2 regions of the Shewanella sp. SP1S1-7 genome follow, and region 2 is predicted to be linked to the other one. Evidence: predicted binding sites of a transcription regulator. Region 2 holds the regulator's gene; the other holds the start of a gene.
What was found. Region 2 encodes LexA, which represses DNA repair genes until DNA is damaged. Its sites were predicted from a motif close to TACTGTATNNNNATACAGTA; they were not measured.

Region 1: a site for LexA is predicted at 2,220-2,239, ahead of recA (recombinase RecA). Genes of this name have one in related genera too.

What each region holds. Positions count from the first base shown of each region.
Region 1 is NZ_JAUOEU010000030.1:16,913-22,263, reverse strand. Features, by position in the region: gene alaS (alanine--tRNA ligase) at 1-126, opposite strand, end outside; gene Q4Q49_RS18455 (regulatory protein RecX) at 557-1,027, opposite strand; gene recA (recombinase RecA) at 1,045-2,112, opposite strand; gene mutS (DNA mismatch repair protein MutS) at 2,515-5,085, shown strand; gene rpoS (RNA polymerase sigma factor RpoS) at 5,246-5,351, opposite strand, start outside.
Region 2 is NZ_JAUOEU010000004.1:184,556-189,906, reverse strand. Features, by position in the region: gene plsB (glycerol-3-phosphate 1-O-acyltransferase PlsB) at 1-2,021, opposite strand, end outside; gene lexA (transcriptional repressor LexA) at 2,182-2,802, shown strand; gene Q4Q49_RS05325 (cell division inhibitor SulA) at 2,799-3,311, shown strand; gene coxB (cytochrome c oxidase subunit II) at 3,714-5,270, shown strand; gene ctaD (cytochrome c oxidase subunit I) at 5,280-5,351, shown strand, end outside.

The DNA of each region.
Region 1 (5,351 bases), on a different contig from region 2:
TGCATTGGTAAATAAAAGTGTGGGATCGTTGCCTGGCACTAATGAACTACTGTCCACAACTTGATGACCATTGCTGCGGAAAAATTCGAGGAAAGCGCTTCTAAGCTCTGCTGTAGTTTGATACATGAAATCATCCTGAATTGGGTAAGCATTACCAGCTACGCCTTAGGCTAGCCGTATTTCTATTTGCCCAGCATTATAAGCAGACTGAGGAAGGACGACCAGCCTTGATTGGTGATATATACCCAAACAACCTCAAGATACAGAATTCAGCGGAGATTTAACGCACTTTAGGCAAGACGGTTATTTATAGACCTAGTGGGCTAAGTTAAGAATAACCAACACTGCATAAAGTGCGTTAAAGCCCACGTAAGAGTGGCTAGAGTCAAAATGGCAAGGTAAAGAGTAATTGATGACGATATGAATTTTGCGCGATTAAGGCCAGTGTCGAGTGAATTTAACTCGATATCAAACCTAATTGTACTAAGCCTATTGAGTGATATTTAAAGGAGCTTTGCAGTCTTAAGGTTACATCGCAATCGATGAGTTGAGGCAATTAATAATCGTCGTCGAGATCATTGGGATCTGAATCTAACGCATAAGTGATTTGATCGTAGCTAAAGCCTTGACCCATTAAAAAGCGCACTCGTTTGGCCTTTTCCTTCGCGATAAGATCCCGAGCTTTAGAGCCCTTCACTTCTGTTACGCGGGGAACACCATATTTTTTGGTGGCTTTATCTTTTGCTAGCTCAAACCAGTCACAATCACTATTGGTTATCGCCGCTTCAATACAATCTTTAGACAAGCCTTTTTGCGCTATCGCTTGGCGGATACGGATAGCACCGTGCCCTCGACTAATGTGGCTACGCACCAATAATTCAGCATAGCGATTATCATTGATAAAACCGGAGGATTCACAAGCGTCGAGTACAGGTTCGATATCGTTAAGGTCGAAGCCTTTCTCGAGCAATTTATCGCGGATTTGTAAGCGGGAATAATCGCGGCGCGCTAACAGCGCGACCGCGATTTGACGGGCTGACTGACTCAGAATACTTCGCCTGTTTCTAAATCAACATTATCTTCCGTGCTATCATCATCTTTAGCAGCCAGTGCACTAGGATTGCTCAAAAGTAACTCACGTAATGTCTTGTCAATTTCAGTAGCAATGGCTGGGTTTTCAGTCAAATATTTACCAGCATTAGCACGGCCTTGACCGATTTTATCGCCTTTATAACTGTACCAAGCACCCGCTTTTTCAATCAACTTATGGGCTACGCCTAAGTCAACTAACTCACCAGTACGGTTAATACCTTGGCCATAAAGGATTTGGAATTCGGCTTGCTTGAACGGTGCTGCAACCTTGTTTTTCACCACTTTAACGCGTGTTTCGTTACCGACAACTTCATCGCCGTCTTTAATGGCACCAGTACGACGAATGTCTAAACGAACAGAAGCATAGAACTTCAGCGCGTTACCACCGGTTGTCGTTTCTGGGTTACCAAACATCACACCAATCTTCATCCGGATTTGGTTGATGAAGATAAGTAAGGTGTTAGATTGCTTTAAGTTACCCGCAAGTTTACGCATGGCTTGGCTCATCATACGTGCCGCTAGGCCCATGTGAGAATCACCAATTTCGCCTTCGATTTCAGCTTTAGGCGTTAATGCCGCCACTGAGTCAACGACGATAACGTCAACAGCGCCTGAGCGAGTTAATGCATCACAAATCTCAAGCGCTTGCTCGCCAGTATCTGGTTGTGAACACAGCAGGTTATCAATATCTACGCCCAATTTTTTAGCATATATAGGGTCGAGTGCATGCTCAGCATCGATAAAGGCACAGGTTTTACCTTCACGTTGCGCTGCGGCAATCACTTCTAAAGTCAGTGTCGTTTTACCTGATGATTCAGGACCATAGATCTCAACGATACGACCCATTGGCAAACCGCCAGCACCTAAAGCAACGTCCAGAGACAGAGAACCGGTAGAAATGGTCTCAACATCCATAGAGCGATCTTCGCCCAGCTTCATGATGGAGCCTTTACCAAATTGCTTCTCAATTTGGCTCAATACCGCAGCAAGTGCTTTCTCTTTATTTGGATCGACCTTCATTCCAGTTCCCTCATCAAGACATGCCTTAAGCTGTCAAAAGTAATATTCAATTTACAAACGGGTAATTCAAAAAGCCGCGCTTTTCGTCTTAATTCTGCTGACTAGTATACTGTACAATCATACAGTATCAAGACCTGTGACTGAATTATTTTTAGCTCATGGGATTTTTAATATGGCCAAGGTTTTAGCGAATATCAAATCCGATATCGCATCCCTTTGACGAATATCCGTCATCAAGGGCTCAATTTTCGGTAAATTATTGCTAAGATTGGCGCAGCAAATTTTGCGTGGTCTTTTTGGCTGAAAATTGTATAGCAGTCTTCTGCTTCTCTAGCGCTTAATCCCCTGTAACCACACAAACTGTATCGCCTTTAGGCAGTCACAACGGACGATAACGATTTAATGAATGTAATTGATACCGATGATTTAGAAAAACATACTCCTATGATGCGTCAGTACTTGACCATGAAAGCAGAACATCATGACATGTTGCTGTTTTATCGCATGGGTGACTTCTACGAGTTGTTTTATGACGATGCTAAACGTGCTTCTGAGCTGTTAGGCATTTCACTTACGGCGCGCGGTAAAAGTGGTGGCGATCCTATCCCCATGGCAGGACTGCCTTACCATGCTGTGGAAGGCTATCTAGCGAAATTAGTTCAAATTGGTCAATCGGTTGCAATATGTGAACAAATTGGCGACCCAGCAACCTCTAAAGGGCCAGTTGAACGTAAAGTGGTGCGTATCGTCACGCCTGGCACCTTAACCGATGAAGCCCTGCTACAGGAACGCCAAGACAATCTGTTGGCCGCAGTTTATCAAGGTAAAGTCGGTTTTGGTTATGCCACTCTAGATGTTTCATCTGGACGTTTTGTGATTGCCGAACTCGAGACGCGAGAGTCATTAGAAGCTGAATTGCAACGCACTAATCCTGTTGAAGTTCTCTACAGTGAAGACTTTGGTGAACTTGCTCTGCTAAACGGTTTTAAAGGCAAACGCCGTCGCCCTGAATGGGAATTTGATTACGATACTAGCATTAAGTTACTGCTAGCCCAGTTTGGCACGAAAGACTTGCATGGTTTTGGTATTGCAGATGCGCGTTTATCACTGCAGGCTGCGGGGTGTTTGATGCAATATGTCAAAGACACTCAGCGCACTGCCCTGCCCCACATCAATGCCATTACCCGCTTTAATCAAACCGATAGCATAGTGCTCGATGCGGCAACTCGCCGTAATTTAGAACTCACTCAAAACCTTGCCGGAGGCCGCGATAATACCTTAGCCGCAGTATTGGATAACACGGCAACGCCTATGGGCAGCCGTATGTTGCAACGCTGGATCCATCAGCCGCTGCGAGATCCAAAACACATCAAAGCACGCCAACAGGCGGTGACTGAATTACTCGATACTGCCGCCCACGAAGGTTTGCATGAGCAATTAAAGGCACTTGGCGATATTGAACGTATCATGGCAAGACTCGCGCTGCGTACCGCTCGACCTAGGGACTTTGCCCGTTTACGTCAAGCGCTGGGCTTACTACCTGAATTACAACAGAGTTTAAGTACCCTAAGCGCGCCACACACGACTCAATTACGTCAATACTTAGGTGAGTTCCCCGTTGAACAAGCCCTGCTTGAGCGCGCGATAGTCGATAATCCACCTATGCTTATCCGCGATGGCGGAGTGATCCGTGAAGGCTACAACAGCGAACTAGATGAATGGCGCGGTCTGAGCGAAGGTGCAAGCGATTACTTAGTACAACTCGAAGCCAGAGAAAAAGAACGTACAGGTATCAACACCCTTAAAGTCGGCTATAACCGTGTACACGGCTATTACATCGAAGTAAGTCGCTTGCAATCCTCGCAAGTGCCACTCAATTACCAACGACGTCAAACCCTTAAGAATATGGAGCGTTATATCACGCCCGAACTTAAGGAGTACGAAGAAAAAGTACTCTCGAGCCAAGGTAAAGCGCTGGCACTCGAAAAGCAGTTATGGGAACAGTTGTTCGATCTTATTCTACCTAAGTTACATGAATTACAAGCTTTTGCTCGTGCGGCGGCTGAGCTTGATGTGTTGAGTAACTTTGCCGAGCGCGCCGAAACCTTAGGTTACACTTGCCCAGAGCTGAGCCAAGATATCGGTGTGCAGATAGAGGCTGGTCGCCACCCCGTGGTGGAGCGTGTGAGTCAAACACCGTTTATCGCTAACCCAGTGACCTTGCACAATCAAAGACGTATGTTGATTGTCACCGGACCCAACATGGGCGGTAAATCGACTTACATGCGTCAAGTCGCTTTGATCACGCTGATGGCCCACATTGGCTGTTTCGTACCAGCAGATCGCGCACTGATCGGCCCTATCGATCGCATATTTACCCGTATTGGCGCCTCTGACGATCTGGCCTCTGGCCGCTCAACCTTTATGGTCGAAATGACAGAAACCGCCAACATTCTACACAACGCCACCGCCAGTAGCTTAGTGTTAATGGATGAAATCGGCCGCGGTACATCCACCTATGATGGTTTATCGCTCGCTTGGTCGGCGGCAGAGTATTTAGCCCAGCAAGTCGGCGCTATGACCCTATTCGCCACCCATTACTTTGAATTAACTCAGTTACCTGACTTGATGGCAGGTGTTTACAATGTGCACCTAGATGCCATAGAGCACGATGATACCATCGCCTTTATGCATGCAGTACAAGAAGGCGCCGCCAGTAAAAGCTACGGTTTACAAGTTGCGGCGCTTGCCGGCGTACCAAACAAAGTGATTAAAGCCGCTAAACATAAGTTGCAGCAATTGGAGAGTCGCGATCATCAAGCTGAAGGAACGAGGACGCCTATTCAAAGCTTACTCGCGTTACCTGAACCAATTGAGAATCCAGCGTTAACGAAGTTAAGTAGCATTAATCCCGATAACTTAACGCCAAAGCAGGCACTTGATTTGCTCTATGAGCTGAAACGTCTGAGCTAAAGCTCTGTGAACGGGTGATATTCGCTAAACGATATGATCAGTAATAAATGACTAGAAACAACAACGCCCACTCTTGAGTGGGCGTTTTACTTTTATAGACCAGACCTAACCACTAGACTTAAAACCTTAGCTAGACATCTTGAGTAACAAAGATGCGGTATTAGTTTCTAAATAAAGCTTCAACAGATAAACCTTGAGATCCTAATAAGTCGCGTAAACGTTTCAATGCTTCCACTTGGATTTGACGTACACGCTCACGGGTTAAA
Region 2 (5,351 bases):
AAGAAATCCAGCACTTGATTGACATAGGCAGGTACATCTTTAATGCCCATAAAGAGTTCTGCTTTCAGTAGCGGATAAAAATCGGCAACGATTGACACCACTTGCTGACGCGGGATCTGCTCATTATGCGTTAAGCAGCTCGCAATTAATGACGGCACAATAAATAAGTGAATGATATTGTTACGATAGTAAGTCATAGACACAGCCTGACTCGCTTCGATAGACACGATTTCACCTAAAGGATCGGCACAAACAACAAACTTATTCAGCTCTAAACCTTGCTGCACTAAATGCTTACCATCACCTTCGGCAACCGAAGTATAAGTAGTGTAAGGCACTTTTTTGAGTAGGGTCAGATACAGATCAAGCTGACGCTCCAACAGACTGCGCTCTAAGGCATTTTGATCTGTGGCCAGCAACACTAAACTCGTCAAGGTCACCGAACTCGCCGCCGCCGCATCGTTGATATTTGTCATCACTCGATTCGCTAGCACGTTTACCGCTGGCGTTAACCAACTCGGTTTTTGCTCAGGATCATCGGCTACCTCATTACGCCAGTTTGGCGCACGCTCATTTAAGAAGTTTTGCAGGGTAATGGGCTCGCCAAAGTTCACATAACCTTGGCCGAAATTACCCAGTTTGCGGATCGCGCCAAACACTTGCCACACAGATTCTTTTTTCTTTTTCTTACCGCTTAATTCTTTATGGTAAGTCGCTACCTCCATCACATGGTCGTAGCCTAAATATACAGGCACTAGCGTGACTGGACGCTCGATACCGCGCAGCACGCTGTTCATCGTCATAGCGATCATGCCAGTTTTGGGCGCCAATAGACGCCCCGTACGTGAGCGGCCGCCTTCGGAGAAATATTCCACCGAATAACCTTTAGCAAACAGTTGATCTAAATATTCACGGAATACTGCGGTATACAGCTTGTTGCCATTAAAACTACGGCGGATAAAGAAGGCACCACCGCGACGGAACATAGGTCCGGCGGGCCAAAAGTTGAGGTTAATACCGGCAGCAATGTGCGGCGGAACCATGCCTTGATAGTACAAAATATACGATAACAGCAGGTAATCCATGTGGCTGCGATGACAAGGCACATAAACAATCTCGTGACCATCGTGGTGCAACTGGCGAACTTGCTCGGCGCCTTTAATGTTGATCCCGCTGTAAAGCTTGTTCCACAACCAAGTTAAAAAACGCTCAGCAATACGCACTAAACTATCTGAGTAATCTGCTGCGATTTCATCAAGGTACTCAATAGCCGTCTCGCGCGCTTGGGTCTCAGAAATCTTTTTGTTGGCCGCTTCTTCTTGAATCGCTTTACGCAGCGACTCGGATTTGAGCAACGAATGAAATAGTGCTTGGCGATTTGGCAACACAGGTCCAGTCATCACCTTACGTTGACGACGGAAATGCACCCGCGCGACCCGCGCTAACTTATGAGCGATCCCCATGTCAGTGCCGTGTTCGTCGGCCATGTATCGCAGGGATACCGCATTCGAAAATTGTACGAAGTTATGTCGACCTAAGAACAAAATCATCAAGCACTTGCGCAGCCAAGTCGGGTTTTCCCGCTCAAACACAGCCGCCTTCATAGTGTCGTCTTCTTTCCCTGGCGTCCGGCCCCAATACAGGCTCACGGGCACCAGTTGAATGTCTAATTCAGGGCGTTCCTTATGCACGGCCAACAAACGCATAAAGCATTCGAGGAAAGGCTCGTTACCGGCACGCTCGCCAAACAGCGGCTTACGCCCTTGAAGGCAGACAACCCGAGGCGCAATCACACCGTTTGCCACTAAAGGCTCATAGGGGCTCGGCAGTCCTAACTTAGCCGTAATTTCGCTCAGGGCAGCGATGTCACTCAGCGATTCCGTTTTCATCACATAAGCAAGGGGTCTGGAGGCATCCAGATTCAGATCGGCAAAGGGATCCTGAGGCACAACAATAGTGTGCACTAAGTGTTTTTGGATCCAGCGTAATGATTTCAACCAAAGAGAGTCGTGTTTAGGCATTATTCTTATGCAATTAAGTACGTTTACTAGCCCGGTAGAATACCAGACTATGGGTAATATTCGCTAATTCTCTCCAACATAGCTAAAAAGTGGTTAATACTTGCGCTGCAAATAATACTGTATATACTAACAGTAACTGTATAGAAAAACAGGAAATACCATGAGACCTTTGACGCCACGCCAAGCTGAAATTTTAGAGCTAATTAAACGAAATATTGCCGATACTGGCATGCCACCCACACGGGCAGAAATCGCGACCCGTTTAGGTTTTAAGAGCGCCAATGCGGCTGAAGAGCATCTTAAAGCGTTGGCGAAAAAGGGCTGCATTGAGATCATGCCAGGCACATCGCGGGGCATTCGTCTGACTGCGGAAGTCGAAGAAGTAACTGAAACAGGTTTACCGCTTATCGGTCAAGTAGCTGCTGGCGAACCTATTCTCGCCCAAGAACATGTTGAACAGTACTACCAAGTCGACCCAAGCATGTTCCATCCCGCCGCCGATTTTTTACTGCGGGTTAAAGGCGACAGCATGAAGAATATTGGCATTCTCGAAGGAGATTTGCTGGCAGTTCATAAAGTACAACAAGCTAGAAATGGTCAAGTGGTTGTCGCTAGAGTCGACGACGATGTCACTGTTAAACGTTTCGAAAAAAAAGGTAATGTGGTCTATCTACACGCCGAAAATGAAGACTATTCCCCGATTAAAGTGGATTTAGGCTATCAAAGTTTAACAATTGAAGGACTCGCCGTCGGTGTGATCCGTAATGGAGATTGGCTATGAACAAACTACTTGGCAATGCACCCCGCCACCCGGGCTTGTGGCTCGATGAAGTCCGTGATGCCGACTATGACTGGCACCATGCACCTATCGCCTGCATGCCAACGAAGACTCAAGGTCGCCAAGAATTAATCCATCTGAGCGCGCAACTCGCCCAGTTAAGCCAACAGGGCCGTTGGTTAGTGCTCATCAACCCGCCGAGTATTGGCTACAAACAAATGCTCGCCAATGCAGGCGTGCGTATGGATAGAGTCTTGCTGGTGCACGCGAAAGATGAAGTGGAAACCCTGTGGGCGATGGAAAAAGCCTTAACAAGTGGTACGTCCAGTGCGGTTATTACTTGGACCCAATCATTAGATGCACGCGATAATCGTCGCCTGCAAATTGTCGCTAAAAGTGCCCGCGCCATGGGCATAGTGCTAGAAGACGTAAACAGTCACTTACATGGCGACGTACGCATTGAGCAAGGTAGCCTCTTCGGCCAACAATCTTTTTTTAGCGCTGTACATTAAATATTCATTTAATTTTTTACCTTGAAAGCCGCCTCGCCTATGAATGTGAGGCTTTTTTTTGGCAATTTTTCAGACAATTAGATAAATAAGTGATCTTGATCAATATTTAAACAGCAAGTATGGTTGGTTTAGTCGGCGATGATATATCGCCGCCCGTGGCAAATAAATCGAGCCGTAATCGAGTTCAAAATGCCACTAAAAATAGAGAACAGATTTATTTCAGTCGTATGTGCCAGCGTGGCTAATACCAGCAGTAATAATACTTAATTAAAAGTAACAGCCGCCAACGCACGTTGAAGTCAAAAAAGCTTTTTTGGGAACTGAAGAGTTTGCATAGAGTTGAGACTTACTGTGTTGCTCTTCTTTGTAGTTGCTATTCGCAATTGGCAGAGGAGAAGTCTTGTGAAGCAATTGTTGTATTGTTTACTCGTGGTGTTATTCGCACCACCGTTGGCCGCCGCGGACATGCGGTTCAACATGACCCCTGGCGTAACCGAGATCAGTGGCAAGGTTTATCACTTGCACATGACCATCTTGTATATCTGCTGCGCCATTGGCCTTGTGGTCTTTGTCGTGATGATTTACGCCATGATCAACCACAGAAAATCCAAAGGCGCTGTCGCGTCCCACTTTCACGAAAGCACTAAAGTTGAAATCGCTTGGACGATTCTGCCATTTATCATTTTGATCTTAATGGCGATTCCTGCGACAAAAACCTTAATTGCGATGGAAGATCCCAGCGACGCCGATCTGACCGTTAAAGTCACGGGTTCCCAATGGAAATGGCATTACAGCTATTTCGATCAAGACATTGATTTTTACAGCATACTCGCAACCCCTAGAGCACAAATCGACGGTACCGAAACCAAGGGTGAACACTACCTATTGGAGGTCGATAAGCCGCTCGTTCTGCCGATAAATCGCAAAATCCGCTTTTTGATGACCTCTGAAGATGTCATCCATTCATGGTGGGTACCTGCTTTTGCCGTGAAGAAAGATGCCAACCCAGGATTTATCAATGAGGCTTGGACTCGCATCGACAAACCCGGTATTTACCGTGGTCAATGCGCCGAACTTTGCGGTAAAGACCATGGTTTTATGCCGATCGTAGTGCAAGCCATACCCGAAGCCGAGTTTGAAGCTTGGGTGACGGAGCAGAAACAAGCCGCAGGCGCGGCGGCAGAAGCCGCTCAAGCCGCTTTATCACAGACCCTTAGCAAAGATGATCTGATGACCCAAGGTGAGCAAGTTTACCTCGGGCACTGCGCAGCCTGCCACCAGCCCAATGGCGAGGGGTTACAAGGCGTATTCCCACACCTCAAAGGCAGTCCGATAGCAACGGGACCGCTCAGCGGCCACCTTGAAATTGTGCTCAACGGTAAAACGGGTACGGCTATGCAAGCCTTTAGTAAGCAATTGACTGCACAAGAAATTGCCGCTGTGATTACCTATGAGCGTAATGCTTGGGGCAATAATACTGGCGATGCTGTACAGGCCAAAGACGTCAACGAGCACATGAACGGTAGTGCAGGCACACAGGCACCTGCTACCGCACCAGCCAATACGACCCCAACTCCCGCACCTACAACTGAGCCCGCAGCAGTTGTCGACTCCGCAACCATAGTGGATCCGGCGAGCCTCCCCACTCTCACCCATGAGGCACTGATGGCCGAAGGTGAAACTGTCTACACCACCACTTGTGCGGCCTGCCATCAGTTGACGGGAGCTGGCATACCACCCGCCTTCCCCGCCCTCGCTGGCAGTGCTATCGCCACTGGGCCCGTCGCCAATCATCTCGATATTGTGATGCACGGCAAAACAGGCACGGCTATGCAAGCATTTGGCAAACAACTCAGCCCACAGCAACTCGCAGCAGTCATTACCTATGAGCGCAATGCTTGGGGCAACAATACCGGCGATACAGTGCAACCTGCTGATATCGCAAGCCATGGACAGTAGGGGATTATGATGAGCACAATGACTCAAGATCAAACCGCAGCCCATGATGACCATCATCATGGTGCGCCAAAGGGCATCATG